2 regions of the Vibrio vulnificus NBRC 15645 genome follow, and region 2 is predicted to be linked to the other one. Evidence: predicted binding sites of a transcription regulator. Region 2 holds the regulator's gene; the other holds the start of a gene.
What was found. The regulator MetJ, encoded in region 2, represses methionine synthesis genes. The targets are predictions, from matches to a motif close to TTAGACNTNTANANGTCTAA.
Positions count from the first base shown of each region.

Region 1: the regulator MetJ is predicted to act here: its motif matches at 10,557-10,576, upstream of metK (methionine adenosyltransferase).

Region 1 is NZ_CP012881.1:1,995,191-2,011,464, reverse strand. Features, by position in the region: gene serA (phosphoglycerate dehydrogenase) at 1-516, shown strand, start outside; gene AOT11_RS09435 (oxidative stress defense protein) at 576-1,268, opposite strand; gene AOT11_RS09430 (LysR family transcriptional regulator ArgP) at 1,397-2,293, opposite strand; gene AOT11_RS09425 (LysE/ArgO family amino acid transporter) at 2,421-3,041, shown strand; gene mscS (small-conductance mechanosensitive channel MscS) at 3,109-3,972, opposite strand; gene fbaA (class II fructose-bisphosphate aldolase) at 4,268-5,344, opposite strand; gene AOT11_RS09410 (phosphoglycerate kinase) at 5,494-6,654, opposite strand; gene epd (erythrose-4-phosphate dehydrogenase) at 6,805-7,845, opposite strand; gene AOT11_RS09400 (hypothetical protein) at 8,046-8,282, shown strand; gene tkt (transketolase) at 8,334-10,328, opposite strand; gene metK (methionine adenosyltransferase) at 10,658-11,812, shown strand; gene AOT11_RS09385 (DUF2189 domain-containing protein) at 12,066-12,860, shown strand; gene AOT11_RS09380 (SprT family zinc-dependent metalloprotease) at 12,934-13,440, shown strand; gene AOT11_RS09375 (endonuclease) at 13,541-14,236, shown strand; gene AOT11_RS09370 (hypothetical protein) at 14,282-15,616, opposite strand; gene rsmE (16S rRNA (uracil(1498)-N(3))-methyltransferase) at 15,853-16,274, shown strand, end outside.
Region 2 is NZ_CP012881.1:1,826,856-1,843,129, forward strand. Features, by position in the region: gene priA (primosomal protein N') at 1-165, opposite strand, end outside; gene rpmE (50S ribosomal protein L31) at 446-667, shown strand; gene AOT11_RS08550 (malic enzyme-like NAD(P)-binding protein) at 946-2,223, shown strand; gene metJ (met regulon transcriptional regulator MetJ) at 2,309-2,626, opposite strand; gene AOT11_RS08560 (O-succinylhomoserine (thiol)-lyase) at 2,837-4,003, shown strand; gene AOT11_RS08565 (bifunctional aspartate kinase/homoserine dehydrogenase II) at 4,003-6,414, shown strand; gene metF (methylenetetrahydrofolate reductase) at 6,615-7,508, shown strand; gene AOT11_RS08575 (PadR family transcriptional regulator) at 7,615-8,154, opposite strand; gene ppc (phosphoenolpyruvate carboxylase) at 8,766-11,399, opposite strand; gene argE (acetylornithine deacetylase) at 11,619-12,755, opposite strand; gene argC (N-acetyl-gamma-glutamyl-phosphate reductase) at 12,903-13,907, shown strand; gene argB (acetylglutamate kinase) at 13,930-14,721, shown strand; gene AOT11_RS08600 (argininosuccinate synthase) at 14,809-16,023, shown strand; gene argH (argininosuccinate lyase) at 16,258-16,274, shown strand, end outside.

The sequences.
Region 1 (16,274 bases), 170 kb from region 2:
GCTCGTGGCACCGTGGTCGATATTGAAGCGCTATGCCATTCACTCGAATCAGGTCATATTGCTGGTGCAGCGATTGACGTTTTCCCGGTTGAACCGGCCACCAATGCTGAAGCATTCGAATCTCCACTGCAAAAATTTGACAATGTGATTCTTACTCCACACGTTGGCGGCTCAACTCAAGAAGCACAAGAGAACATTGGTGTTGAAGTGGCTGGCAAACTGGCGAAATACTCAGACAATGGCTCAACGCTATCCAGTGTTAACTTCCCAGAAGTTTCACTGCCAGAACATCGTAGCTGCTCACGCTTGCTCCACATTCACCAAAACCGTCCGGGCATTCTGACGCAAATTAACACCATTTTTGCTGAAGAAGGCATCAACATTGCGGGTCAATACCTGCAGACCTCAGCCGATATTGGTTATGTGGTGATTGACGTAGAAACTGAGCGCTCCGAAGAAGCACTGGTCAAACTTAAAGAGATCGAAGGCACAATTCGAGCTCGAATCCTTCACTAATAGAAACAACAAAGGGCAGGTTATCCTGCCCTTTGTTTTATTCATCATGTTGCTAAAATTTAATTAAGCTTGTACGTCACATCGACTTGGTCACGAATGATTAAGCTTGAGTCTTGATAGCTGTTACTTTCCGATTTTGCGTCCATCATCATAGTGCGCATCAGCACAGGTTGCACATTAGGTTGGTTGTAGTTGATCTGCCATACTTCCCCTAGCGACTTACCAAACCCTTTCGCCAAGAATCCCGCCTTCTGCTGCGCATCTTTAATCGCTTCAAGGCGAGCTTGCTGCTGATATTCCGCCTCGTTGCTAACCAACAACTGAATATTATCTACCTGATTGATCCCCGCATTCAACGCAAGATCGAGATAGGCATTAAGGTTTGCTAAGTTGGCGACTTTCACCGTAACACTACGAGAAGCGCGATAACCAACGAGGTCTGGCTTTTCATTTTTCGGGTAATGATATTGAGGAGCAAGATAGAGATTGGTACTGGTGATTTGCTGTTTATCCACTCCCGCCTTGGTTAAAGCCGCTAAAAAAGCATCCACTGTGGTATCAACTGACTGTTTGGCGGATTCTGCGGTCATGGTCGAATCCACCACTTTCACCGTAAATATCGCCATATCCGGTTTTGCAACCACTTCACCATAACCCGTGGTTGACAGGTGAGCGAAGCTGGGGGCCTCTGCCATTGCATAACCCGCGACCAAACTTGCCGAAAGCACCACGCTTGTAGGAAACCATTTCATGCCATAAACCTTCTGTAAAGAAACTGTCTTGATAATAGAAGGTTTAGCAGATTAACCAATATCTCATGAACACTTCTTACACAACTTTGACTCTGTTATCCCTGTACTAATGATCTCCCGAGTCGCCTCTACTGGGGTAAATGAGCTCGTGCGTATTCAACAATCGCTTGCGAAATTTCCTTCAACACCCCGCTTTCTAGCTGCCAATGATGCCAATAGATACGATAAGACAATAAAAATCCTGGCGTGATGTCCATCAGTGCGCCCGACGCCAACTCTTGTTCGATTTGCAGCTTGGGAATTAAACAGTAAGCAATTCCTGAAACGGCAAGGCGGACAAACGCTTCTGAGCTTCCAACATTATGATTGATGATGGAATCGCGAGAGATGTTGAAATGGTCGTGCAAAAAACGGTTATGAAGATCATCATATTGGTCATAGGACACCGCTGGCGCTTTCCGCAAGGTTTGGTAATTCACCCCTGCAGAAAAATAACGTTGATAAAAATCCGGACTGGCGACACACACATAGTCCATGCGCCCAAGGTAGTCGGCTTTACACCCCGCAATAGGTTGCGACTCAAGGCTGATCGCGCCAGCCACTTCACCACTCTTTAGCTTTTCAATGGAACGGGATTCTCCATAGATGGCTAAATTTAGTTCTACTTGTCGCAGTGTCATCACCTCTTTGAGTGCTGGCAATAACCACGTGGCCAAACTATCCGCGTTGGTTGCCAACGCCAGTTGAATGGGCTTTGCTGTGTCATCGTTCATGAGCTCAGGAATGAGCTCGTGTTCAAGAATGCGCACGCGTCGATACAAGCCCAACAACTTCTTTCCCACAAGTGTTGGTTTAGGTGGTTGTTCACGTATTAGCACTGGTTGCGCCAAAAAGCGCTCTAGTTGTTTAATTCTCTGCGATACCGCCGATTGAGAGATGTACAACTCTTCCGCAGCTCGCTCAAATCCACCTTGTGCAACGACCGCATCTAACGCCTCTATCCATTTGTAATCTAAACCACGCATTGCACTTCCCTCAAACAAATCAGTATTGCTTATATAGGATTAAAATCATTAATTATACTTATGCCAGTTAAAACGATACCTTGCTCACATTCTCTTTATCATTAGATCATTGTTACCGAGGTTTATCGTGAATTTTTGGGTGTTACTGCAAGGCTTTGGTTTAGGTGCCACCATGATTATTCCCATTGGGGCTCAAAATGCCTTCGTACTCAATCAGGGCATCAAACGTAACCACCATTTAACGACTGCAGCGGTTTGCAGTGTCTTAGATATGGTGTTTATTTCTCTGGGTATTTTTGGCGGTGGTGCCATTCTCTCGCAAAATGAGCTACTGCTTACCGCGGTGACATTGGGCGGCATTGCCTTTCTCAGTGTGTACGGTTTGATGTCGCTCAAAAGCGCTTTTAAACCCATAGAACAAGTTGAGAAGCATCACGAAGTGATTGCTCGTGGACGCAGAACGGTCATTTTGGGAGCTTTGGCTGTTACGGTATTAAATCCACATCTGTATCTGGATACGGTGGTGATTTTAGGCTCGATTGGCGGCCAATTTGAGGGGCATGATCGCATTGCCTTTGCGATTGGAACCACGCTGGCATCGTTTACTTGGTTCTACGCACTCTCCATGGGTGCCGCAAAACTAGGGCCAACATTATCAAAGCCCAAAGTGAAGAGAGGGATAGACATTGCGGTGGCGGCTATGATGTTTACCATCGCTGCGCTTCTTACTAAGTCTCTTTTGGCATAACTGCAATAAAGCGTGGTTTGACGGAAACAAAAAGCGAGGTCGTAACCTCGCTTTTTTAGATTTGGATTTAGTCCACCTTGTTTAGGTGTACATCCATTTGTGGGAATGGGATCTCGATACCATTTGCATCCAATGCTTCTTTAATAGCCTGCATCGAATCAAAATATACTGCCCAGTAATCTTCCGTTTTACACCATGGACGTACCACGAAGTTCACCGATGAATCAGCCAGAGCAACAACACCGATTGTCATGTCTGGATCTTTCAAAATACGCGTATCTTTTTCTAGCGTCTCACGGATCACTTGTTTGGTTTTCTTCAGATCCGATTTGTATGAAACACCGATCATGAGATCGACACGGCGTGTGGCATGGCGAGAATAGTTAGTGATCGCACCACCAATCACACCTGAGTTAGGCACAACCACCATCTTATTGTCAGGGGTTTTCAAGACCGTTTGGAAAATCTGAATTGCTTCAACAGAGCCCGCTACACCACCGATTTCCACGTAGTCACCCGATTTAAACGGACGGAATGCAACGATCAAAACACCAGCAGCAAAGTTTGATAGAGAACCCTGTAGAGCAAGGCCAACAGCAAGACCCGCCGCACCGATCACTGCAACAACAGAGGCGGTTTCAACACCAACACGGCCTAAAGCGGCAATCAATACGATAACAAACAGCAAGTAACGAACTAAACCGTGGATAAACTCTACCACCGCTTTGTCCATTTCTTTCTTATTAAGAACTTTCGATACACTGTTCGCAACGGCTTTCACAATGATGTTACCAATGAACAGAATGACGATCGCAGAAATAATGTTCACACCGTACTGAATCAGTAGATCTGAATTGTTGGTTAGCCAAGTTTCAGCCTGATTTAGACCATCCACTAATGAGGTATCAATCCCCACTGTTTCACCTGCCATAATGTTATTCCTCAAGTTATGACTTTAAAAATGGTACTGGCGTTATATATACGCCCGTTCTTGTTAGTCATCTGAATATGCGTCAGAATTTTGGCACGATATCTCATTTTTGACATTTTGCAAAGTCAGGTTTTTGCAAAAGCTGTCAAAACAGAGATTTACACTCCGTTCAATATCGCTGATCAAGATTAAGCAATTATTTCAAACTGTGCCAGAGTTTTTCTATCCGTCAGCAAGTGGTATAAAAAAACCCGCTCAGAGAGCGGGTTTTGTCTGCAAATCATTCTGTTCAGAATTACAGTACGTCAACTGCGTTAAGGTCAGCGAATGCTTTCTCTAGACGAGCAACCATTGACTCTTGGCCAGCACGTAGCCATACACGTGGATCGTAGTATTTCTTGTTTGGCGCAGATTCGCCAGTTGGGTTACCGATTTGACCTTGTAGGTAATCGTGGTTCTTCGCTTCGTACTGACGAATACCGTCCCAAGTTGCCCACTGAGTATCAGTATCGATGTTCATTTTGATAACACCGTAGCTGATAGACTCTTTGATTTCTGCTTCAGAAGAACCAGAACCACCGTGGAATACGAAGTTTAGTGCGTTTGGAGCGATACCAAATTTCTCAGAACAGTAAGCTTGAGAATCACGTAGGATAGTTGGAGTTAGAACAACGTTACCTGCTTGGTAAACACCGTGCACGTTACCGAAAGATGCTGCGATAGTGAAACGGTGGCTGATTGGGATCAGTTTCTCGTACGCGTAAGCAACGTCTTCTGGAGAAGTGTAAAGCTCAGACTGATCCATGTGAGAGTTGTCTACGCCGTCTTCTTCACCACCAGTACAACCTAGTTCAAACTCTAGAGTCATACCCATTTTTTCCATACGAGCTAGGTACTTAGCACAGATTTCGATGTTCTCTTCTAGAGACTCTTCAGAAAGGTCGATCATGTGAGAAGAGAATAGAGGTTTACCAGTTTGAGCGAAGAACTCTTCACCTGCGTCTAGTAGACCGTCGATCCATGGAAGTAGCTTCTTAGCAGCGTGGTCAGTGTGTAGGATTACTGGCACACCGTAAGCTTCAGCAACTGCGTGTACGTATTTCGCACCAGCGATAGCACCAAGGATTTGAGCACCTTGACCTTCAAGTTTCACGCCTTTACCAGCGAAGAAAGCAGCACCGCCGTTAGAGAACTGAACAACAACTGGCGCTTTCACTTTAGAAGCTGCTTCAAGAACACCGTTGATTGAATCAGTGTTTACTACGTTTACAGCTGGAAGAGCGAAGTTGTTTTCTTTTGCTACTTCAAATACTTTCTGAACGTCATCACCAGAGATAACACCTGGTTTTACGAAATCGAAGATCTTAGACATGGATGTAATCCTATTTATCTGTCGTTTTAAAAATAAAACTCGTTAAGTTTAAATTCTTGCAAACGTTTGCTCACAACTCGCGCTATTCTAGCAAAAATGAGATGTGCCGCAAACAAGAAAGCGGGAGAGTAACCCCCGCCTTCGTTTAATTACTTAGCGCGTGCTTCTAGCATTTCAACAGCTGGAAGTACTTTACCTTCTACAAACTCAAGGAACGCACCGCCACCAGTAGAGATGTAAGAGACGTCCGCTTTGATACCGAACTTGTCGATAGCCGCTAGAGTATCGCCACCGCCAGCTACAGAGAATGCAGGAGACTGAGCGATCGCTTCAGAAATACCTTTCGTACCCGCTTCAAAGTTCTTGAACTCGAATACACCTACAGGGCCATTCCAAAGGATAGTTTTCGCGTTTGCGATGATTTCAGCTAGTGCTGCCGTTGATTCTGGACCAAGGTCGAAGATCATGTCATCGTCTTGTACTTCAGAAACATGTTTGATTTCCGCTTCTGCGTTCTCGTCGAATGCTTTCGCACACGCTACGTCAGTGGCAACAGGAATTGCACACTCTTTCATTAGCTTTTGAGCCGTTTCAACTAGGTCAGCTTCGTATAGAGACTTACCTACGTTGTGACCTTCAGCGGCGATGAATGTGTTCGCGATACCACCACCAACAACAAGTTGGTCAGCGATTTTAGATAGTGACTCAAGAACCGTTAGTTTAGTAGACACTTTTGAACCACCAACGATAGCAACTAGAGGACGCTCTGGGTTGCTCATTGCTTTGCCGAGTGCTTCTAGTTCAGCAGCAAGTAGAGGGCCCGCACACGCTACTTCAGCAAACATACCCACACCGTGAGTTGACGCTTGTGCACGGTGAGCTGTACCGAATGCATCCATTACGAATACGTCACATAGTGCCGCGTATTTTTTAGAAAGTGCTTCGTCGTTTTTCTTCTCGCCTTTGTTAAAGCGAACGTTTTCAAGAACAACAAGTTCACCAGCGTTTAGCTCAAGACCATCTAGGTAATCTTTAGCCAATTTCACTTCGCAATCTAGCGCGTCGTTTAGGTAGTTAACCACTGGTTGTAGAGAGAACTCTTCTGCGTATTCACCTTCAGTAGGACGACCTAGGTGAGAAGTGACCATTACTTTCGCGCCAGCTTCTAGACATAGCTTGATAGTAGGAAGAGATGCGATGATACGTGCATCAGAAGTTACTTTACCGTCTTTTACTGGCACGTTTAGGTCAGCACGGATGAATACACGTTTACCTGCTAGATCCAGGTCAGTCATCTTGATTACAGACATGATGTGTCCTCTCAAATATTAAAAATAAAGTTTTTGAAAACTCGGCAACCCTGCCAAGCCTGTTAATTCTTCAAACTGGTTATTGATATGGAGTCATTACAAATTTATTTCAAGGCTAAAAATAAATTTTCTCCGACGCTGCCGATACGACTATTTGGCAGCTTGCATTGCGAGCGCAGTATCCAGCATACGGTTCGCAAAGCCCCATTCGTTATCGCACCAAACCAGCATTTTCACTAAATGCCCGTTACTGACTCGAGTTTGGCTACCATCGACAATCGCGCTATGGGGATCATGATTAAAGTCGATGGAAACGAGCGGCGCTTCAGTATAGTCAACAATGCCACGTAATGTACACTGAGATGCGTTAACAATGGTTTGATTTACGTCATTAACTTTCACATTTGTATTAATCGTGACACTTAAATCCATTGCAGTGACGTTTACTGTCGGCACTCTCACTGAAATAGCTTCAAATTTGTTGGAAAATTTCGGGAAGATTCTTTCAATTCCCTTATGCAACTTGGTATCCACCGGAATGATAGATTGGCTTGCGGCTCGAGTGCGGCGTAAGTCGCTGTGATAGGCATCAATCACTTGTTGATCATTCATCGAAGAGTGAATGGTGGTAATGGTGCCAGATTCAATGCCAAATGCCTCGTCCAACACTTTAATGATCGGCACAATACAGTTAGTGGTACACGAACCGTTGGAAACGACGTTGTGCTCGGCTTTCAAGGTTTCATGGTTAACACCATAGATGATGGTGTTGTCGAGATCACTGGCACCTGGATGCGAAAACAGCACTTTCTTCGCTCCGGCTTTGATGTGCTCTAACCCATCAGCTTGGCAACCAAACACGCCAGTACAATCGAGGACCAGATCGACCTCGAGGTCACGCCAAGGCAGAAGATTGATTTCGGAAAGGTGCAGAATACGGATAGAATCGAACTCGCCCTTACCTTGAGGGCAAGCGTCATGGTGAACGTAGAGATGTTCTTGATCGTGGGAGATTCTCTTGCCAAAACGTCCATGACTGGTGTCATATTGCAGCAAGTGAGCCATGGCTTCTGGCTGAGCAAGCTCATTAACCGCAACCACTTTAATTTGTTGATGCTTACCGCTTTCATACACGGCGCGCAGAACATTACGACCGATACGTCCAAATCCATTGATCGCAACTTTTAGCATCTATCCTTCGCCTCACCAAAAATTTCGTGTCACAGATAGTACCCGATACGCAGGCTAAACGCATTAAGTAAGTGATCTCAGTCGCGGTAAACTCTCTTTTCACTTCACGAAACATTCACTTCGCCAATATATTTAATTGAGGCGTCGCGTATTTCACTTGGCACTTTAGTTCCTTGTTTGATCACCAAAAGGAAATGCGTATGTCTGGTTTTCCCGCTGCTCACTTTTGCAAGCGATGCAATCAAGAAACACCGCACTCAGAAGTGCTGGTCCGTAAGCCAAGTCGCTATGATACGGATAAAACGATTCTTGGAACTTTAAAGCTTTGGGCTCATACCCTGATAAATGGCGGTCACTATTACGATATGGATCGCTATGTCACCTGCAAGGAATGTGGGCACAAAGAGAAAGACAACTGGGGAAAAGAATTTGAATAGGCACAAAAAAACCGAGCTTTGACGCTCGGTTTTTCTTTTATCTTCTACAGCTTACGCTAGCAGTTCTTTTGCTGTGTTCACTACGTTTTCTACCGTGAAACCAAACATTTCGAACAATTGGTCAGCTGGCGCAGACTCACCGAATGTTGTCATACCGATGATGCGACCGTCGAAGCCAACGTACTTGTACCAGAAATCCGCAATGCCCGCTTCGATAGCGATACGTGCTGTTACGTCTGATGGCAATACAGATTCACGGTAAGCCGCGTCTTGCTTGTCGAAAGTATCAGTAGCAGGCATTGAAACCACGCGTACTTTCTTACCTTCAGCGGTTAGTTGTTCAGCCGCTTTCACTGCTAGCTCAACTTCAGAACCCGTCGCGATTAGGATCAGCTGAGGCTTACCATCGCTGTCTTTCAGGATGTAACCACCTTTGGCGATGTCTGCCACTTGCTCAGCACTGCGTGGTTGCTGTGCTAGGTTTTGACGAGAGAAAATCAGTGCCGATGGACCATCTTTACGTTCAATCGCCAGTTTCCATGCAACTGCCGATTCCACTTGGTCACATGGACGCCATGTGCTCATGTTTGGCGTTAGACGCAGCGATGCGATTTGCTCAACCGGTTGGTGAGTTGGGCCATCTTCGCCAAGACCGATAGAATCGTGCGTGTACACTTGGATGTTCTGAATCTTCATCAGAGCCGCCATGCGCATTGCGTTACGTGCGTATTCCATGAACATCAGGAAGGTTGCGCCGTAAGGAACAAAACCGCCGTGTAGCGCGATACCGTTCATGATCGCTGTCATACCAAATTCACGTACACCGTAGTGGATGTAGTTACCAGAGAAGTCGTTTGCTTCTAGCGACTTAGAACCCGACCACATGGTGAGGTTAGAAGGCGCTAGGTCAGCAGAGCCGCCCATGAATTCTGGCAGCATTTTACCAAACGCTTCTAACGCGTTTTGCGATGCTTTACGTGATGCGATGTTCGCTGGGTTTGCTTGAAGATCTGCAATGATTTGGTTTGCTTTCTCTTCCCACTGAGCTGGAAGCTCGCCATTTACGCGGCGTTTAAACTCCGCAGCTTCGACTGGGTACGCTGCTGCGTACGCATCAAACTTCGCATTCCAAGCGGTTTCTTTTGCCGCGCCAGCTGCTTTTGCATCCCACTCTGCGTAAACGTCAGCAGGGATTTCAAATGCTGGGTGTTCCCAACCTAGGAACTCACGAGCTGCGGCAATTTCTTCCGCACCTAGTGGTGCACCGTGACAGTCGTGTGAACCCGATTTGTTTGGTGAACCAAAACCGATGATAGTTTTAGTACAGATTAGAGTTGGGCGAGGATCCGCTTTAGCGGCTTCAATTGCTGCGTTGATCGCTTCAGCATTGTGACCATCCACTGCTGGGATAACGTGCCAGCCGTACGCTTCGAAACGCTTAGGCGTATCGTCAGAGAACCAACCTTCAACGTGGCCGTCGATAGAGATGCCGTTGTCATCCCAGAATGCAATCAGTTTACCAAGGCCTAGCGTACCCGCTAGAGAGCAAGCCTCGTGCGAGATACCTTCCATCAGACAGCCATCACCCATGAACACGTAAGTGAAGTGGTCAACGATGTCGTGGCCAGGTTTGTTGAACTGCGCTGCGAGCGCTTTCTCAGCCATTGCCATACCAACCGCGTTGGTGATGCCTTGACCTAGAGGGCCTGTGGTTGTTTCGATACCAGGCGCGTAGCCGTATTCTGGGTGGCCCGGAGTCTTAGAATGCAATTGACGGAAGTTTTTCAGATCATCGATAGAAAGCTCGTAACCGCTTAAGTGCAGTAGCGAGTAAATCAGCATCGAGCCGTGGCCGTTAGAGAGTACGAAACGGTCGCGATCAGCCCACTCTGGGTTTGATGGGTTGTGGTTTAGGTGGCCACGCCAAAGAACTTCAGCGATGTCCGCCATACCCATAGGTGCGCCTGGGTGGCCTGAGTTTGCTTTTTGTACGCCGTCCATGCTGAGTGCGCGGATTGCATTAGCGAGATGTTTACGAGAAGGCATGTCTGCTCCTGAGTGCATTAAGCGAATTGATAACATAGAAAATCGAGTGGCGATTATTTTCGCAAAGCAATCTCTCGACTGCAAACGATTTACCTGAACAATTTGTGGAAATGTAAGCGACTTAATGCCATTTCACTGAGAAAAAAACATTTTCTCACTCGATTAAGCAAACGTTTGGTTTTCGCTAATAATAAAAAAGAGCTTGTAATTCGAGCATTCAAAACTAGAATAGACGTCTAGATGTAGAAACACCTACAAAAATTATTGTATTTCCTACTGCTGGAGCATGCATTCTCACAGCAGATTAGATTAATAAAAGTGGAGCTCTCATGGCTAAGCACCTGTTTACTTCTGAGTCGGTTTCAGAAGGTCATCCAGATAAAATTGCAGACCAGATTTCTGATGCGGTTCTTGATGCGATTCTTGAACAAGACCCAAAAGCGCGTGTTGCATGTGAAACGTACGTAAAAACTGGCATGGTAATGGTCGGTGGTGAAATCACCACTTCTGCATGGGTTGATATCGAAGAGTTAACTCGTGAAACTGTGCGTGAAATTGGTTATGTACATTCAGATATGGGTTTCGATGCAAACTCATGTGCAGTACTGAACACTATCGGTAAACAGTCTCCAGACATCAACCAAGGTGTTGATAAAGCCGATCCTAAAGAGCAAGGCGCGGGCGACCAAGGCATCATGTTCGGTTACGCATGTAACGAAACTGAAGTTCTTATGCCAGCACCCATCACTTACGCTCACCGTTTGATGGAGCGTCAAGCAAAAGTTCGTAAAGATGGCACACTGCCATGGTTGCGTCCTGATGCAAAATCACAGGTTACTTTCCAATACGAGCAAGGCAAAATTGTTGGTATTGATGCGGTTGTTCTTTCAACTCAGCACTGCGATTCTATCTCCACTCCAGATCTTCGCGAAGCGGTTATGGAAGAGATCATCAAGCCAGTTCTTCCTTCTGAATGGCTAAACAAAGAAACCAAATACTTCATCAACCCAACCGGGCGCTTCGTTATCGGTGGTCCTATGGGTGACTGTGGTTTGACTGGTCGTAAGATCATCGTTGATACCTACGGCGGCGCAGCTCGTCACGGTGGTGGTGCTTTCTCCGGTAAAGATCCATCGAAAGTAGACCGTTCTGCCGCATACGCAGCGCGTTACGTAGCGAAAAACATCGTCGCAGCTGGTATGGCTGACCGTTGTGAAATCCAACTTTCTTACGCAATCGGTGTTGCTGATCCAACCTCGATCATGGTTGAAACGTTCGGTACCGAGAAAGTATCTCACGACATCATCATTGAAGCGGTACGTCAGTTCTTCGACCTACGTCCATACGGTCTACAAGAAATGCTGAATCTACTTCAGCCAATCTACAAGAAGACTGCAGCATACGGTCACTTCGGTCGCGAAGAGTTCCCATGGGAAGCGACTGACAAAGCAGCACTACTGCGCGAGTTTGCTGGTATCAAGTAAGATACAACTCACCCCATTCTCCAAAGCCTTCGCCAAATGCGAAGGCTTTTTCATTTGTGCGACGAAAAATTCGCCATAGCATTTGTATTTTTAACTAACTCCAACGATAGTTAAATAAATGTTAAATGAGATTTATCTCTCATCTTAACGACAACAAAACAGATGCTAACGGTAATAAAAGAGAGCTTGCCCCGCATCTGAAACCTACTGACAGTCAACGTCAGTCTGACAGTGAATCGATCAAGGAGGAGCTATGCCTCGTACCGTAGACCCATCGGATCTGGAGCAAAAACGAAAGGACGTGCCCGATCACGAATACGCTCGCACTATTCCATGTAACCAACTCAGTGTGTCCGCCCCGTTTCACTGGCTAGCACTTGGCTTGCATGACTTCATTCGAATGCCACTTATCAGCGCCTTTTATGGCTTATGCTTCATGGCAGCCGCCATCGGTATTGTGCTGCTGGTTGAATGGCAAGGAACTCATTTGGTGGTAATGCCCAGCTTGGTGGTATACATGCTCATCGGCCCATTTCTTGCGCTTGGTTTGTATGATGCCAGCTGGGAAAGAGAACGCGGCCATAGCGCCAGCCTACTCCACTCAATGAAAGCCATTGGACGCAACTCTTCTTCTCAATGGGCCTTTGCGGTGCTGTTAGCGGTGTGCATGATTTTCTGGATGCGCATTGCCGCTTTACTCCATGCCCTCTACCCTTCTGTACAAGGCGCACCACTTACAGAGTTTCTTCCTTTCTTAGTGATTGGTTCACTCGTTGGTTTCGTCCTAGCCAGCATTGTCTTCAGCATCTCTGCGTTTTCGATTCCGATGATGATGGAACGCCGAGTCGATATGATGACAGCGGTTTTCAGCAGCTTTAATGCCGTGAAATCCAACATTCCGGCAATGATTGTTTGGGCAGCCATTATTGCTGGTGGCATTCTGATTGGCTTTGCCACTTACGGCATTGGTATGATCTTCACCATGCCGATACTTGGCTACGCCACGTGGCACGCCTACCATGAAACCATCAAGAAAAAACACCACTAGGCTCATTGCCTCTAGAAGCATCAATAGATAATGCTATTATTTGCCCTCATCACACCATGAGGGCAAATTTTTGATGAAAAAGATCGAGTTTGAGCTGCACTACCAAGCTCAAAAAGCACTGCACGCTTGTATCGATGAAGCCAACCACTACTTTCAGCGCCAGTTTCCAATGCCACTTCTTAGCTATCAATTAAGAGGCAAAGCGGCGGGTAAGGCGTATCTGCAACTCAATCAAATTCGTCTTAACCCGATTTTGTTCAAAGAGAACAAAACGGCTTTCTTGGAAGAAGTGATTCCTCATGAAGTGGCTCACTTGCTCACTTATCAGTTATATGGCCGAGTTAAACCTCATGGCGCAGAATGGCAATCCATCATGCAAGGCGTCTTTCTCTTGCCCGCAAACACAACGCATCAATTTGCAGTTGCTTCCGTGCAAGGAAAAACCTTCCAATATCGCTGCCAATGTCGCGAGTTTCCGTTAACCATCCGTCGCCACAACAAAGTTCTGCGTAATGAGGCCAGCTATACCTGCCAAAAGTGCCGACAAGCCTTGATCTTCACTGGCATCCAACTCTCATAGCGTGGCACTCTCCCCTGTTTTTATTATTAACTTACTTATTACATTGAATAAAATACGCGTGCTAGAATGCTAAAAGTCATACTTTTTAAAGACTTTTAGCATGAAACGATTACTCATTTTTATTGCCTCGTTCACTGCCTTTGCGATCCAGGCCGCACCACCCAGCTCCTTCTCAGCCGCCAAACAACAGGCGGTGAAGATCTACCAAGATCATCCCGTTAGCTTTTACTGTGGCTGCGACATTGAATGGCAAGGTAAGAAAGGGGTTCCCAACTTGGAGGCATGCGGTTACCAAGTACGCAAACAGCAAACTCGCGCATCGCGTATTGAATGGGAACATGTCGTCCCTGCTTGGCAGTTTGGCCACCAGCGTCAATGCTGGCAAAAAGGTGGACGCAAAAACTGCAGTAAAAATGATCAACAGTTTCGCTTGATGGAGGCGGACTTACACAACCTCACGCCAGCGATCGGCGAAGTCAATGGCGATCGTTCAAACTTCAATTTCAGTCAATGGAATGGCGTAGATGGTGTCAGTTATGGGCGCTGTGAAATGCAGGTCAACTTCAAACAACGTAAAGTCATGCCGCCAGACAGAGCACGCGGCTCTATTGCACGTACTTATCTTTACATGAGCCAAGAGTATGGCTTTCAGCTTTCCAAGCAACAACAGCAACTGATGCAGGCTTGGAACAAATCATACCCCGTTGATAAATGGGAGTGCACAAGAGATGATCGCATTGCCAAGATTCAAGGCAATCATAATCCGTTTGTGCAGCAATCCTGTACCGTGAGATAAAAATATCCCAGCGCTTTGGCTGGGATATATGTTAGGAGCAAATGATCACTCTTTAGCACCGATATCTTCTAGGTAACCAAAGCGCTCTCCTGCTTTAGAATACGGAGCAGCAAAACGAGCACCGGCGGCACTATCATAATTAGCCCCTAGAGTCTCACACCACCCTTTTCCTATTGGCATCGCCGTTGGCACTGAGGAAACGGGAGGCAAATTCTCCTCGATCACTTGAGGCGTTTGATTGAGAATTTGCTGAGCAACAAACAGTACTCTACTACGTACATTTTTATCGGATAAACGATCTCTTTGTCCCCAAAGTATTTTCCAGTCATCGCAGGTGTATGCTTCTGTTTGGGGAACGCTTACAAAGGCCACTTCATTAATAGCGCCATATTTTTTGTGCATCATATAGTTTTCAAACAACGTTGCGACATCTTCTCGATCGGTCGAATAGCCATAAAAGGCAGCGGCACCGTCTGTTTCAAATTCTCCTCCAGCCTGCTCTCCCGTTGAATTTCGCACTAGGTCCGTCATCGGTTTACCATGAAACGATGTCGCAGCCGCCTCAAGAAGCAGTTGCGACGTTAAACCGTGTGTGGAGCTAAGCTGAGAGTAGATATGATTGGCATCTTCAACCTCATTAAGGATAGTGCCACGGCTAGCGAGCTGAAGTAGGTCGTTGGGGGGAAGCAAATCATTGGCATGTGCCAGCTCATGCGCCAACAGCCTAAACAGGCCGGGGGCAATCTTCTCTGCACTGCGAGTGCTATTTCGCATCGAATCATACTGATTGGAGACTGTTACGTAGTTAAGTGTCTGGCCATAGACATAGCGAGACGCATTTTCGTACGTAAACTCCCGAGCGAACTCCTTACGATAATCATCTTGTTGATGAATCGTTCTCCAATCGGAGTAATCTCGCCAAAGGTAACGCGCATCAATGTACATTGATGCCGTCCGTGGATGATAAAAAGAAGGACGGATGTCATAACTCAGGACTATCGTGTTCAGTGGTTTGAACAAATTCAGCAAATCTTGATCATTTATCGCTTTAAGCGCTGCGATAAAGCTTTCTGCCATCCATTGATGTGATACGAGCAGCCTACTTTGAATCTCTTCAAGGGTTATATCATCAGCTCGATTAGCACCGATTGGGCGTATTTTTTCCAACGAGCAAGACAGGTTTTGTTTGTAAATCTTGGCACACTCGATGGCCGTGGTGGATAAATCACTCTCTTGGTAAGAATAAATTTTATCCAGTGAAGGATCCCCTTTGATGTTGGGGCTACCAAGCTCACCAGGGCCATCAGAAGATGATCCTGAGTTACACCCAGCCATCGTTGTTAGCAATGCACAAACCATTGCCAGTTTGGTCTTATTCATAACACTTTCCATTATTTTTCATTATTGTTTATCTCTTAAACACCTAAGCCATTGAGTAAATTCGCAAAAGCAGAAGCATCAAGAACGAAAGAAATTATTCACACCAAGAATGAATTACAATCAAATCCTCCTCAAATTATGAACTCACGCTTAAATTACTTAACTGACTTGTTTTTTGCCCTCGCAGCATCCATGTTAGTCTCTAAATATTCGCGTAGTCAGGAACTTGAAATACCATGCGTATCCCTCGAATTTATCATCCAGAAACCATTCAACATCTAGGTGTTATCGCACTATGCGACGACGCTGCAGGCCATATCGGACGTGTATTACGCATGAAAGAAGGCCAAGAAGTCTTGCTCTTTGACGGCAGTGGCGCTGAGTTTCCCGCCGTGATCAGTGAAGTGGGTAAGAAGAGTGTGATGGTCGAACTCAGTGAAAGGGTTGAGCGTAACAGTGAGTCCCCGCTCGATCTTCATCTTGGGCAGGTCATTTCCCGTGGTGAAAAAATGGAGTTCACTATTCAAAAATCGGTAGAGCTGGGTGTGAACACCATTACTCCGCTGATTTCTGACCGTTGTGGTGTGAAGCTAGATGAAAAACGTTTCGAGAAAAAACTCGCACAATGGCAAAAAATTGCGATCAGTGCGTGTGAGCA
Region 2 (16,274 bases):
GTCTGATTCTTGAACTAAAGCGGTGACAATGCCAATCAAGGTTTGTCGTCCAAACGGCACACTCACGCGACCACCAATGATCGGAAAAAGGTGTCCAGGAACGAGATAATCAAATTGTTTATCGAGTGGCACTGGCAGCGCAACACGAGCAATGGATGGACGCATAACGTGGTGTTTCATGGCAAAAATAATGACTTACAGTCTAATGGAAGCGAGGTAGAAATACGAGAAAAGGGCATGCTCGAACAGAGAGAGGAAAACTGTATAAAAAACTAGCGGAAAATCGCGGAAATAGGTTGATTCGAAAGAGACGATTCATTACTATATCGCGCCTTAAGATATGGCTTTAATTCTATTTTAGCGGTATCTGAGTTTTATTTTTAACTGCGTGTGGTGTGCGGCAAAGACTCGTATAGCGACACGGCCTACTATTTGAGGTTATCCCATGAAAGCTGGTATCCATCCAGAATACAAAGCAGTAAACGCAACTTGTTCTTGCGGCAACTCTTTCGTTTTCAACTCTACTCTAGATAAAGAATCTATCCACCTAGACGTATGTGACAAGTGCCACCCATTCTACACTGGTAAGCAACGTATCGTTGATACAGGCGGCCGTGTTGATCGCTTCAACAAGCGTTTCGGTGCTCTATCAAGCGGTAAGAAATAATAGCGTTAGCTATTGCTGTTTGAGAAAAAAGGTCGCTTATGCGGCCTTTTTTGCATTCAGCGTCTAGGTGACGCTTTCTCTCAAGCACCCTCCCTTATGCCATCTGGTCTTACTTCTATCTTATTCACAATTTTTATAGATTTGCCTCGCAATCTTGGCTAGGAAGATTGACTTATATCAATTAGAATTTCTCTCTAAATTGAACAAAAAGGCAGAGTTTTTGTTCAAGCTAAAGTGTTCCCCCCTTTACCGTACACGCAAAAAGAGAATAACCATTTATGTCCGATGACAATAGCCAGCAAATGACCCCTGAAGAAGTACTTCGCCAACAAGCTCTTGATTATCATGCTTTGCCAACGGCGGGTAAAATTGCCGTCGCTCTAACCAAACCTGCGGAAACCGCTAAAGATCTTGCTTTAGCTTACAGTCCAGGTGTCGCAGAGCCGGTTCGCGAAATCGCACAGAACCCAGACAACGTTTACAAGTACACCTCAAAGGGAAATATGGTGGCCGTTATCTCTAACGGTACGGCAATTTTGGGCCTAGGTAATTTAGGTCCTTTGGCATCAAAGCCAGTAATGGAAGGGAAGGCGCTGCTGTTTAAGCGTTTTGCTGGTCTTGATTCTATCGATATCGAAGTGAAGCATCGCACCATCGACGAATTTGTGGATACGGTAGCGAACATTGCAGATACCTTTGGTGGTATCAACCTAGAAGACATCAAAGCCCCGGATTGTTTTGAAATTGAAAAACGTCTGATTGAGCGTTGCGATGTACCCGTTTTCCATGATGACCAACACGGTACGGCGATCGTGACTGCCGCTGGTATGCTGAATGCGATTGAGTTGCAGGGTAAAAAGTTGAACGAGTGTATTATCGTTTGTCTTGGCGCTGGGGCTGCTGCGGTGGCGTGTATGGAGCTGTTGATCAAATGTGGCGCGATGCGTGAAAAGATCTATATGCTGGATCGCAAAGGTGTGATTCATACACGTCGTGATGATCTCAACGAATACAAGCAACTGTTTGCCAACAATACAGACAAGCGCACACTAGAAGATGTTATCAGCGGTGCGGATCTCTTCCTTGGCGTGTCTGGTCCAAACCTAATGCCAGCAGAAGCGCTGAAGCTGATGGCGGATAAACCGGTTGTGTTTGCGTGTTCAAACCCTGATCCAGAGATCAAGCCAGAGCTGGCGCATGAAGTGCGCAGCGATCTTATTATGGGTACAGGACGCAGCGACTATCCAAACCAAGTGAACAACGTGTTGTGCTTCCCATTTATTTTCCGTGGTGCACTGGATGTTCGTGCTAGTGAAATTAATGATGAAATGAAGTTGGCAGCGGTTGAAGCGATTCGTCAATTGGCGAAAGAGCCAGTGCCAGAAGCGGTATTGAAAGCGGCAGGTGTTGAATCGCTCAGCTTTGGTCCGCAATACATTATTCCAAAACCAATGGATTCACGTTTGTTGCCTCGCGTGGCGAAAGCCGTTGCTCAGGCGGCCGTGGATACCGGTGTTGCTCGTATTCCAATGCCAGAAAACTACATGGCCGAGTAAATCATAGCCTAAACAAACGGGACGCTTTAAGCGTCCCGTTTTTGATCAGATACCACTTTCCCCGGTGTGGTAAAGCTAACGAGGTTTAGTCGTCATACGCTTCAAATTCAATACCCATCGCCGTCATTAATTCTTTGGCTTCTGTTGGGATATCATCCGGGCGATCCTTTCTGAGATCTTCATCCGTCGGCAGTGGCTGGCCTGTGTACGCATGCAGGAATGCCTCACACAACAACTCACTGTTTGTTGCGTGGCGTAGGTTGTTAATTTGACGACGAGTACGTTCATCCGTCAGAACTTTTAGTACTTTAAGCGGGATAGAAACGGTAATTTTTTTTACTTGCTCGCTTTTCTTTCCATGCTCTGCGTATGGACTTATGTATTCGCCATTCCAGTCAGCCATTGCGCACCTTCAGAGTAATAATCGGTTAATAAAAATTGTAAGCGGAGATTTTAGCTGGATTTACCGCCATAAGCAAAGACATATGGACGTCTAGAAGTGTTGACGTCTTAAATTTTGATGGTTAAAGTGACAACTATTAATGGAGAGGAAGGCGTCCGATAACAGTAGCGCATTCTTATTAAGAATTCATCTTCGCAGAAAGGAAACATCATGAGTCACCACAAGCCAGCTACGATTGCCGTTAGAACGGGCATCGAATCCGATACTCAATACCGTGCCGTTGTGCCACCGATCTATTTGTCGACGAACTATGGTTTCTCTGCCTTTGGTGAAGTGCCTAAATACGACTATACCCGCTCAGGCAACCCCAATCGTGGCTTACTAGAGCAAGCGTTGTTTGAGCTTGAGTCTGGTAAAGGTGCGGTGGTTACAAACTGCGGGACATCGGCACTCAACTTGTGGGTTTCTGCTTTTTTAAGTCCTGACGATCTTATTGTAGCCCCTCATGATTGTTATGGCGGTACCTACCGTCTTTTCAATACTCGAGCGAAGAAAGGGGATTTTAAAGTCCGCTTTGTCGACCAATCCGACAGTGCTGCACTGGATGCAGCGTTAGCGCTTAACCCTAAGTTGGTGTTGCTTGAAACACCTTCCAACCCGCTCGTGCGTGTGGTGGACATCGCGGAAGTGTGTGAGAAAGCCCATAAAGTGGGTGCGTTGGTGGCGGTCGATAACACCTTTTTGACACCGGTGTACCAAAAGCCTTTGGAGCTGGGGGCAGACTTTGTGATTCACTCGACAACCAAGTACATCAATGGGCATTCTGATGTGATTGGCGGTGTGGTGATCACAAAAACCGAAGAGCACGCAACAGAGCTAGCATGGTGGGGGAACTGCCTTGGTGCAACTGGCACGCCATTTGACAGCTATATGACGCTGCGTGGCATCCGCACCTTGGGGGCACGTATGCGCGTGCATGAAGAAAGTTCGCAACAAATCCTCTCTTATCTGCAAACTCAAGAGTTAGTCGGCACCATTTATCACCCGAGTTTGCCAGCGCATCCCGGCCATGAGGTTGCTAAAAAGCAGCAATCGGGCTTTGGCTCGATGTTGAGCTTTGAATTTGCTGGCAGCTTCGAGCAATTGAAAGTGTTTGTGAAAGCGCTAGATTTATTTTCATTAGCGGAGTCACTTGGTGGTGTCGAAAGTTTGGTTTGTCATCCTGCTTCCATGACTCATCGTGCGATGGGAGAGGAAGCGCTCGCAGAGGCTGGCGTCACGCAACAGTTATTGCGTTTATCCGTGGGGCTGGAAGATGCGCAAGATCTGATTGCTGACCTCAAGCAGGCCTTTCAACAAGCGAAGGAGAGCTGTTAATGAGTCAAGTTCGACAACTGCACAAATTTGGTGGAAGCAGCCTTGCGGATCCGGATTGCTATCGTCGTGTGGTGAACATCCTCAAAGAGTACTCGGGTGACAACGATTTAGTGGTGGTGTCGGCAGCGGGTAAAACCACCAACCGCTTAATTGAATTTAGTGAGGCGCTGGAGAAGGACGGCCGTTTGGCTCACGAAGCATTGCAAGCTTTGCGTCAATATCAAACCGGCTTGGTGGAAGCACTGATCGCGTCGAACCAGCGTAGCGAGCTGCTTGATCAACTTGCTGATGAGTTCAGCACGTTGGCCGAGCTCTCCGCACCACTCACCACCGCGCAAAAAGCAGCGATCTTAGGCCATGGAGAAGTGTGGTCGTCGCGTCTACTGGCTGCGTTGTTGAACCAACATGATCTCGCTGCGGTGGCTCAGGACGCGCGTGCGTTTTTACGGGCTGAAACAGGCACCCAACCTGAAGTGGATCGAGCTCGTTCTTATCCTCTGATTAAAGAAGTGTTGGCGCAGCACTCACATCGCCGTGTGGTGATCACCGGCTTTATGGCGCAAAACCAAGCAGGCGAAACGGTCTTATTAGGGCGCAATGGCTCTGACTACTCTGCTACCGTGATTGGTGCGCTGGCGGAAGTGGCTAAAGTGACGATTTGGAGTGATGTGGCTGGGGTGTACAGCGCCGACCCTCGTTTGGTCAGTGACGCTTGTTTGCTGCCGTTACTGCGTTTGGATGAAGCCAGTGAACTTGCGCGCTTAGCCGCTCCAGTCCTGCATAGCCGAACATTACAGCCAGTGGCACAAAGTGCCACCGAGCTTAATCTGCGTTGCAGTTACACGCCTGAGTCAGGTTCTACCCGTATTGAACGCGTGTTGGCGTCTGGGCGCGGTGCCAAAATTATCACCTCGCTTGATGATGTTATGTTAGTGCAGTTGAACTTCTCTGCCGGTCATGACTTTGAGCGCCAGCAGCAAGAGGTATTGCGTGCACTCAAACGCGCGCAGTTGGAACCATTGGCGTTTGAAGCACAAAAAGATCAATTTAAGCTGCGCTTAGCGTATACCACAGAAATTGCTGGTGGCGCTTTGGCACATCTGCAAGAGTTGGGTTTGGCCGCCGAGATCAAGCTGAAAGAGGGTTTTTCGCTGGTCGCCGCTGTCGGGGCTGGAGTCACGAACAATGCCAGCCATTGTTTTGGGTTCTACCAACAACTGAAACACTCTCCTGTGGAGTTCATTTCTGAAGCTGAATCAGGATTGAGTTTGGTTGCGGTGATGCGCCGAGTCGATATTCCGGTACTGGTGAAAGCGATCCATACCCAACTGTTTCAAGCCCAGAAGCGTGTGGCATTGGCTCTGTGTGGTAAAGGTAATATCGGATCCAGTTGGTTATCTCTGTTTGCGCAGCAGAAAAGTGAGTTGGAAAAACGCCATGGTATGAACTTTGAGTTGGTGGCCGTGGTGGATAGCCAAACTTATCTGTTCAATGAACAAGGTTTAGATGCCGCAGCAGTACATGCGCATTTTGATGATGACTCGGTACCGAATGATGGGGCCAATTGGTTACAACGATTGAGTTCAATCCAAGACTATGACGAAGTGGTGGTGTTGGATGTCACGGCCAGCCGCGAGTTGGCAGCGCAATATTTGGATATTGCCCATCAAGGTATGCACCTCATTTCCGCGAATAAAATTGCGGGCTCAGCGAGCAGCGATTACTACTACCAAGTGCAAGATGCCTTCAGCAAAATTGGCCGTCATTGGTTGTATAACGCAACTGTGGGTGCTGGCTTACCGATTAATCACACGGTGAGAGATTTACGCGAAAGTGGTGATGAAATCGTGGCACTTTCTGGCATCTTCTCTGGCACGCTCTCTTGGCTGTTCCAGCAGTTTGATGGTTCAGTACCGTTTGCAGAGCTGGTTGATTTAGCTTGGCAGCAAGGGCTCACTGAACCGGATCCTCGCAGCGATTTGGATGGATCAGATGTGATGCGTAAGCTGGTGATCTTGGCTCGCGAATCAGGCTTAGACATTGAGCCTGAAAACGTGAAAGTGGAATCTTTGGTGCCTGAAGAGCTTAAAGAACTGTCTCTTGACGATTTCTTTGACCAAGCCCACTTATTGAGTGAGCGTTTGCAAGAACGTCTCACTAAGGCGCAGCGTCAAGATCAGGTGCTACGCTATGTTGCTCGTCTAGAAAAAAATGGTAAAGCTCGTGTCAGTGTTGAAGCGCTACAAAGAGAGCATGCTTTGGCGAACTTGTTGCCGTGTGACAATATCTTTGCCATTGAGAGTAAATGGTATCGTGATAATCCTTTAGTAATTCGTGGCCCGGGGGCTGGGCGTGAAGTGACTGCTGGCGCAATTCAGTCTGATCTCAATCGCTTAGCTGGCTTGTTCTAAGATAAGACGGATGATTTGATAGGGACCCAAGCGGTCCCTTTTTTCTACTTGAACTATGCTCATTATGAACTTGAGAAAAATTCATAATCACAAGGTTGACATTAAATCGTATTCAATACATTCTGTGGACATATAGACGTCTAAACGTCGATTTAAGGATTGAGATTTATTTTGTGGCGAAGGGTCACAGGGAGAGGAAGATGGGATACACGCACGCTAGTCATATCGACGCTTTAAATCAGAATATCGCTGAGTTATCAGACAATATCAATGTTTCCTTTGAGTTTTTTCCGCCAAGTACGCCGCAAATGGAAGAAACGTTGTGGAATTCGGTACATCGTTTAAAAACACTGCAGCCTAAGTTTGTTTCTGTGACTTACGGTGCGAATTCAGGTGAGCGTGATCGCACACACTCAATCATTAAAGAGATCAAAGCGCAGACGGGCTTAGTTGCTGCTCCACACTTAACCTGTATTGATGCCAGCCGTGAAGAGTTGATCAATATTGCCAACGACTATTGGGCGAATGGCATTAAAAATATCGTGGCACTGCGAGGTGATATTCCTCCTGGTGGTGGTGCGCCAGATATGTATGCGTCGGATTTGGTGACGCTACTTAAGTCATTGCACGATTTTGATATTTCAGTGGCAGCGTTTCCAGAAGTGCACCCAGAAGCGAAAAGCGCTCAAGCGGATCTGCTCAATCTAAAACGTAAAGTGGATGCCGGAGCAAACCGTGCAATCACACAGTTCTTTTTTGATGTAGAAAGTTACTTACGTTTCCGCGATCGCTGTGTGGCGGCAGGCATTGACGTTGAAATTGTCCCTGGCATTCTCCCAGTTTCTAACTTCAAGCAAGCTTCTCGCTTTGCTGCGCAGAATAACGTTAAAGTGCCTGGTTGGATGGCAAAGCAGTTTGAAGGCTTAGAGGATGATCCTGTGACGCGTCAGCTTGTGGGTGCAAGTCAGGCCATTGATATGGTTCGTATCCTAAGCCGTGAAGGCGTGAAAGATTTCCATTTCTATACCCTAAACCGTGCAGAAATGACTTACGCGCTTTGTCATACCTTAGGGGTTCGTCCAAAGAAAGCATAAGTTGACTTTCCATCTCTCCCTCATATAAAAACGGCTCCCTTATCAGGAGCCGTTTTGCTATTTCAAATCATCACCGCCATATTGCCTAGCGTATGTGGCTGGTGGATTAGCCGAGGATATCCAGTTCGGCTAACACTTCTTCTGCCCAGCGTACCCAAGCTTCACGCATCATTAAATTACGGCGCAAGGTGAGGCGCTCTAGGCGGCCTTGCTTATCCAGTGTCGATGGTGTCGCGTAGTACGCGGCTTCAATTTCTTTGTAGTGTGAGACAAGCTTGCGAGACTCTTCTACTAACTCAGCAAGCTGAGCGCGGTAAGGTGTAGAGGGTTGTACTGAGCAAGCCATCAGTTTTGCTGAAAACTCGTCGCGTACAGTTGGGTGGGCTGTCGGTTGATCAAACCACTCACCTAATGCTGAGCGTCCAGCGTCGGTAATTGAATAAACTTTGCGATCCGGCTTGCCTTCTTGCGGTTCCAATACACAAGTTACCAGCTCTTTCTCTGCCATTTTATTCAGCTCACGGTACACCTGTTGGTGACTTGCTTTCCAAAAGTAGCCGATAGAAGCGGAGAATTCTTTAGTGATATCGTAACCGGTCGCATCGCGAGTGCTTAAAACGGTTAGAATTACGTGTGGTAATGACATGTCTTCAATCCAAATGGTCAATAAACTTATGAACAAGCTGCCTGCACGGCGTTTACATTCTTGTTGATGCAATTTGTTTATGTGCAGTCAGCACCAACAATGTTGGTCCTGTCACCTTTAAAGCCGTTTATCACCTAGGGTGGATGGAGCGATTCCATCAGGCTACGGAAATAATATTTGATGTGTGATCCGCAGCGGATGAGTAGTATATCTAAATAATAAGCATAAAGTGGAATAGCAGGACAATATTACCCAAAAAACTAACAAAATGCTCAATAGTGATATTTTGTAGAATAAAGTGCTTTTAATGTGCGTCATTTGGTTTTTAATGTAGCTTTATGTTCTGGTTTTTTGTTGTTGTTCTTACATGGTGATGGTGATCTGGAGCACAGAATGAGTAATTTTTATAAAATGGCGGCAAGAACGAATCGTGGCTGAAATGAGTGCTTGAAACGCCTGATGATGCTTTCCTCTCATTGAGAGATGTGGGGAGAGAATATCAGTGACAAGAGGAAAAATGGCATGAGGCCATTGAAGAGTAGGGGGCAAGGATGGGCTCTGAAACAAAAAGAGCTGGCGTAAGTCGCCAGCTCTTTTACGTCTCAATGAACTTAACCGGTGTTACGCATACCTGCGGCGATACCCGCGATGGTCACCATCAACGCTTCTTCAAGCTCTTCCGATACCACGCCAGCTTGGCGAGTGCGGTAAAGCAATTCTGCTTGAAGCATATTTAACGGTTCGATGTAGATATTACGTAGTCGAATAGACTCTTGACCCCAAGGATCGCTTTGCATCAAGTTCTCGTTGTTTTCGACGTTAAGCACCGCTTTGATGTCGCTTTGTAGCTGATCACGTAAGCGATCACCAAGAGGTAGCAGCGATTTGTCAGCGAGACGTTCATCATAGTAACGAGAAATCTCACTGTTACACTTTAGGTACACCATCTCAAGCATGCCCAAACGCGTGGAGAAAAATGGCCATTCACGGCACATTTCTTCTAAAAGCGCTTGATGGCCTTTGTCAATCGAGTACTGAATCGCTTCACCAGCGCCTAACCACGCAGGCAATAGCAAGCGGTTTTGGCTCCAAGAGAAAATCCAAGGAATGGCACGTAGGCTTTCCACACCACCATTTGGGTTACGCTTAGCAGGACGAGAGCCTAGTGGCAGTTTACCCAACTCCAGCTCAGGTGTTGCTTGGCGGAAGTAAGGGACAAAGTCTGGCTCACCACGAACCACACTTCGGTAGGCTTCGCAGCTTACTTGCGACAGCACTTCCATCAGATCACGCCACTCTTGTTTTGGCTCTGGTGGTGGCAGCAAGTTGGCCTCAAGGATCGCACTGGCGTACATGTTGAAGCTGTTAACAGCCACATCAGGCAAACCGAGTTTGAAGCGAATCATCTCACCCTGTTCGGTTACGCGTAGGCCACCTTTCAAGCTCTTTGGTGGTTGAGACAGCAGCGCTGCATGAGCTGGTGCACCGCCACGACCAATGGTACCGCCACGGCCATGGAATAAGGTCAGCTCAATGCCTTCTTGTTCTGCGACGTTCACTAAAGCTTCCATCGCGTGGTATTGAGCCCAGCCTGCCGCCATTACGCCGGCGTCTTTTGCTGAGTCGGAATAGCCGATCATCACCATTTGATGGTTTTGAATAAAGCCACGATAGAGGTCAATGCTCATCAGTTGTTTGATCACCGCTTCGGCGTTGTTTAAATCGTCGAGTGTTTCAAACAGTGGGCAAACATCCATGCGATAAGGGCAGCCTGATTCTTGCAGTAATAGGTGCACAGCGAGTACATCAGAGGCTGTTTTGGCCATCGAGATGACGTAAGCACCAAACGCTTCACGAGATTGCGCGGCAATGATTTTGCACGTATCGAGCACTTCTTTGACTGGCTCTGAAGGTTGCCAATCACGCGGTAGTAGAGGGCGCTTCGATGACAATTCATTGGTCAAGAAAGCGATTTTGTCTTGTTCGCTCCAGTGATTGTAATCACCAATGCCTAAGTGACGTGTCAGCTCTGAAAGGACATCAGCATGACGGGTGCTTTCTTGGCGAATGTCTAGGCGAACAAGATGTACACCAAACGCTTTGACGCGACGCAGTGTATCGAGCAGTGAGCCTTCTGCGATCATGCTCATGCCACATTCACGTAGTGACTGATAACAGGCAAAAAGAGGATCCCAAAGTTGCTCAACGCTTTGCAGTGGCGCTTTTACCGCCAGCTTCTGGCCGTTAATTTTCGCATCCAGGATCTCTTTGGTATCACTCAGCAGCGTGCGCAGTTGTTTCAAGATGGCGCGGTAAGGCTCGTGTTCATCTTCCCCTGCCAATTGACGAACGGTGTCGTTGCACTTGGTCATTGACAGCTCGCTGATCAACTCATTGATGTCTTTGAGGTAAAGATCCGCCGCTTTCCAGCGCGAGAGGAGTAACACTTCACGTGTCACAGTATGGGTCACAAATGGGTTGCCATCTCGGTCACCGCCCATCCAAGATGAGAAGTGAACAGGGCGAGCATCGATTGGCAAGCCTTGGTCTAGATAGTCTTTGAGCTTTTCATCGAGTTCACGTAGGAAATCTGGCACCGCTTCCCAGAGTGAATTTTCCACCACGGCAAACCCCCACTTCGCTTCATCGAGTGGCGTTGGGCGCTGCTTGCGAATCACGTCTGAGTGCCAGCTTTGTGCGATAAGTTGCTCGAGGCGTTTTTCTGTCTTGTGGCGCTCTTTGTAAGAGAGATCGCTCAGCTCCAACTTAGACAGACACTCGTTGATTTTGACCAGTTTATTGATCATGGTGCGGCGCGTGATTTCAGTAGGGTGCGCAGTCAGCACCAACTCAATGTTCAATTCACGAATCGCTTGGGCGGTATCGAGTTTATTGATGCCGTTTTGACCAAGCTTGGCAAATAGCGTATTGATCGCATCCGGCTCACACACGTGTGCATCGCAATGGCGAGAGATGGTGTGGTATTGCTCGGCAATGTTGGTCAAATTCAGAAATTGGTTAAAAGCGCGAGCCACCGGAGTGAGTTGCTCATCTGGCAGGCTTTTGATTTCTTCAATCAGGTTGTTACGATCAGCCTGATTGCCTGCGCGGGCAGATTTGGAGAGCTTACGAATGGTCTCCACTTTCTCTAAGATTTCGTCACCGTGGGCTTCTTGAATGGTGTTACCCAATAAGTGCCCCAACATGCTGACATTACTCTTGAGCGCGGCGTATTTCTCGTTCATTGTCATCCTGCCTCGTAAAAAAATTACATCCATTGTTCCTTGTTAAGCCACCAATCTAGCGAAATTTAATATATTTAGTCAAATAAAGCAGACTAAGTTTGCAAATATTCGCTCGCTGTTCTGACTTAAAGCAAAGTATTGCTTTGTAAATAAACGATATTGAAAATTTATTACAATTTATAAGGCAGAGTCGCTCTAAGCAACTCTGCCGACATGCAACTAAAAACAGTATTTGCGCATTGCTTTACTGAGCACATCAATTGTCGGGTCGATAAAGTCAAACGCCAGAAATTCATCGGGTTGGTGAGCTTGGTCGATAGAGCCCGGACCCAGTACCAGCGTGGGGCAGAGCTGCTGCAAAAATGGCGCTTCGGTACAGTAGTTCACGGTTTGTGATGGTGTACCACAGAGATCTTCGATGCCATGAATAAAGGGATGATCATGTTGGCACTCGTAACCTGGGATCGGATCGTGCAGCGGCACGATCTCAATCCGCCCCGGCCATTTTGCTTCAACCTCTTTTAGTGCCCCACGCAGCAGATTATCCAAACCGTCGAGACTAATGCCAGGAAGAGGCCTTACGTCATAATGCAATTCACAGCAACCGCAGATGCGGTTGGCACTATCGCCCCCATGAATATGACCAAGATTCAGTGTTGGAGAAGGGATAGCAAACCCTGGATTATGATACTGCTTGATTAACGTATCACGCAGTTGCATCAGCGCGAACAGTACTTCATGCATGATCTCGATGGCATTGACCCCTAATGATGGATCAGAAGAGTGGCCCGATTTCCCTGTGACTCGCACGACATTGGCGACATGGCCTTTGTGTCCACGTACGGGTACTAAACTCGTTGGCTCACCAATGATGCAGTAGTCCGGTTTAAAAGGAGTATGTGCACTAAAGTGACGCGCACCGAGCATGGTGGTCTCTTCATCGCACGTCGCCAGCACATAAAGGGGTTTATTTTGTCCTTTCCAATCCATGCGCTTGGCGGCTTCATAAATAAAAGCAAAAAAGCCTTTCATGTCGGCGGTGCCCAAACCATAGAACTTGTTGTCTTTCTCAGTGAGTTGGTGAGGGTCAAAGCTCCAGCGGCCTTGATCAAAAGGCACCGTATCACTGTGTCCTGCCAGCAGTAGTCCGCCCTCTCCCTGACCTTTCTGTGCCAATAAATTGTATTTACCTGGTTCGACTTCGGTTACATCCACATCAAAGCCCAACGCGGCAAACCAGTCGGAGAGCTTTTCGATCACCGCTTGGTTGCCTTGGTCCCAACTTGGGTCGCTAGAGCTGATGGATGAGGTGGAAATTAAGCCACGGTAAACATCAAGAAAACTCGGTAATTGCATAGATTATTCACTTCCCCTGTTGACAGTTGGGTAACAAAAAGGTAAAACACATATTAACTCATATTTAATGAATAAAAAATCAATATAAAGCAAATTTTAAATATGAATAGTCACTTTTACACTTTCTAAGTTTACGGATGTACTGAGATGTTAAAAACCACAATCATAGGTGCCAGCGGTTACACAGGCGCTGAGTTGGCACTGATGGTAGAGAAACACCCTGAGCTCACGCTAGCAGGTTTGTATGTATCCGCCAATAGCAGTGATGCCGGCAAGTGTATTTCTCAACTGCATGGCAAACTCGCGGGTGTGATTGAAATGCCCGTGTTGCCGCTAACGGATCCGCTCGGGGTAGCCCAAGACTCTGATGTGATTTTTTTGGCGACGGCACATGAAGTCAGCCATGACCTTGCTCCGCTCTTTTTGCAGCAAGGTTGTCAGGTGTTTGATCTCTCAGGTGCATTCCGTGTGAAAGGCGATGATTTCTATACTCAGTTTTACGGTTTTGCACACCAGCACAGTGAGTGGTTGGACAAAGCGGCATATGGTTTGGCTGAGTGGAATGAAGAAGCCATTAAAGCCAGTCAATTGGTGGCGGTCGCAGGGTGTTACACCACAGCGGCACAGTTGGCGATTAAGCCGTTGTTGGCCTCTCAGTTAGTGGATACCAATCAATGGCCGGTGATTAATGCAACCAGCGGTGTTTCTGGTGCAGGTCGCAAAGCGTCGATGACAAGCAGTTTTTGTGAAGTCAGCTTACAACCTTATGGCATTTTTAATCACAGACACCAACCGGAAATCGTTCACCATCTTGGTTGTGATGTGATCTTCACGCCTCACCTTGGCAACTTCAAACGTGGCATTTTGGCGACGATTACTATGAAGTTGCAGGATGGTGTGACGAAAGAGCAAGTCGCGCACGCTTTTGCGCAAGCCTATGACAGAAAACCTGCGGTGCGCCTTAAAGGGGATGTTGTCCCACGCATTCAGGATGTCGAATTTACCCCATTCTGCGATCTTGGCTGGAAGGTTCAAGGTCAGCACATCATTGTGATTTCGGCCATCGATAACCTATTAAAAGGGGCATCGAGCCAAGCGATGCAGTGCCTAAATATTCACTACGGTTTTTCACCACTAACAGCCTTGCTGTAACGCTTTGGGTAAGGAAAAGAAGATGACACAACCAAGCTTAAATCCTCTTGTAATCAAACTAGGTGGTGCGGCGCTATCGTGCAGCCAAACCTTGAGTCAACTATTTGGAGCCATCGCGAGCTATCAACAAAAAGAGCAACGACAAATTGTGATTGTGCATGGTGGCGGTTACCTAGTGGATGAGCTGATGGAAAAGTTACAACTTCCGACAGTGAAGAAAAACGGTTTACGTGTAACACCTTACGATCAAATTCCGCTGATTGCAGGCGCGCTCGCAGGGACTGCGAACAAATTGCTGCAAGGACAAGCGATGGCGGATGGTCTGAATGCCATTGGATTAAGCCTTGCCGACGGTGGATTATGTCAGGTTGAAGAGTTGGATCCAGAGCTCGGAGCGGTGGGCAAAGCGACGCCAGGAGATTCAAGCCTGTTGCAAACGATTTTGAACGCAGGCGCCTTACCGATCATCAGCTCAATTGGTTTAACAGCGCAGGGGCAGCTCATGAACGTCAACGCCGATCAAGCCGCCGTTGCAGTGGCTGGGGCATTAGACGCACAACTGGTCCTTCTGTCTGATGTGAGTGGGGTGCTTGATGGCAAAGGGCACTTAATTAAGAGCTTAAATCAACAAGAAGCCGATGCCTTGATTGCAGGCAAAGTGATTACCGATGGCATGATTGTCAAAGTCCAAGCTGCCTTAGAAGCCGCAAACGATTTAGGGCGCGCGATAGAAGTCGCAACGTGGCGCTATCCAGAAAATCTGGAAAAACTGTTTGCCGGAGAAAGTATCGGTACCCAGTTCTTACCTGCATAACTATTTGAATGAAAAGTTAACTCAACAAGATTAAGAAGTCGTATGGCACTGACCGCCGAGTGCAGGCCAGACAAATGGAGAATGGAAATGAGCAAATTAAATGTCAATAAAGTGGTTGTCGCTTACTCAGGCGGTTTGGATACGTCAGTGATCATTCCTTGGTTAAAAGAGAACTACGATTGTGAAGTGGTGGCCTTTGTTGCGGATGTGGGTCAAGGCGAGGAAGAGTTGGTTGGTATCGAAGAGAAAGCCAAAGCTTCAGGCGCTTCAGAATGTTATGTCGTCGATCTTAAAGAAGAATTGGTCGCTGACTACATCTACCCAACGCTGAAAACGGGTGCCTACTACGAAGGCAAATACCTATTGGGTACGTCCATGGCGCGTCCGGTGATTGCCAAAGCACAAGTTGAAATCGCCCGTAAAGTGGGGGCAGATGCACTGTGTCACGGCTGCACCGGTAAAGGGAATGACCAAGTGCGTTTTGAAGGCGCCTTCGCCGCATTGGCCCCTGATCTGAAAGTGATCGCACCTTGGCGTGAATGGGATCTTGTGAGTCGTGAGCAGTGTTTAGACTACTTGGCTGAGCGCAACATTCCTTGTGCTGCATCGTTGACCAAAATTTACTCTCGTGACGCGAATGCGTGGCATATCTCTACTGAGGGTGGCGTACTAGAAAGTACCTGGAATGCACCGAATGAAGATTGCTGGGTATGGACCGTCGATCCAGAGCAAGCGCCGAATGAAGCGGAATTCGTTACCCTGCAAGTTGAAAAAGGTGAAGTGGTGGCGGTGGATGGCGAGAAAATGACACCTTACAACGCACTGGTTTACCTCAACGAAAAAGGCGCGAAGCATGGTGTTGGTCGTATCGACATCGTAGAAAACCGTCTGGTTGGCATGAAATCTCGTGGTTGTTATGAAACCCCAGGGGGCACCATCATGATGGAAGCGCTGCGTGCGGTTGAGCAGTTGGTGCTGGACAAGACGTCTTTTGAGTTCCGTGAAGAACTGGGTTTAAAAGCATCTCACCTTGTCTATGATGGTCGCTGGTTCACACCACTGCGTAAATCGATCATGGCTGCGGCAGATGAGTTGGCACAGGATGTCAATGGTGAAGTCGTGGTGAAGCTGTATAAAGGCATGGCTACGGTGACGCAGAAGCGTTCAGACAACAGCTTGTACTCTGAAGAGTTTGCCACCTTTGGTGAAGATGAAGTGTACGATCACAGCCATGCTGGTGGCTTTATTCGCCTGTACTCGCTCTCAAGCCGTATTCGTGCGTTGAACAACCAAAAGAAATAAACCCGATTATTGTTTGACAATTACAAGGCTCAGCAGGCATCTGCTGAGCCTTTTTGTATGGAATGTTTAAAAAATAACCATGAATAAATATGTAAAAATAATGAATTTATACTTTATTTTTTGGCGAGTTTATCGTAACGTGGGCACATAACAATACCTGCTTCCTTACCATGAATGGGTAAGGGGCGAGCAACACACTTACACCGGTTAGCAATAGTCATCAGGAGAGACGCAATGGCATTATGGGGCGG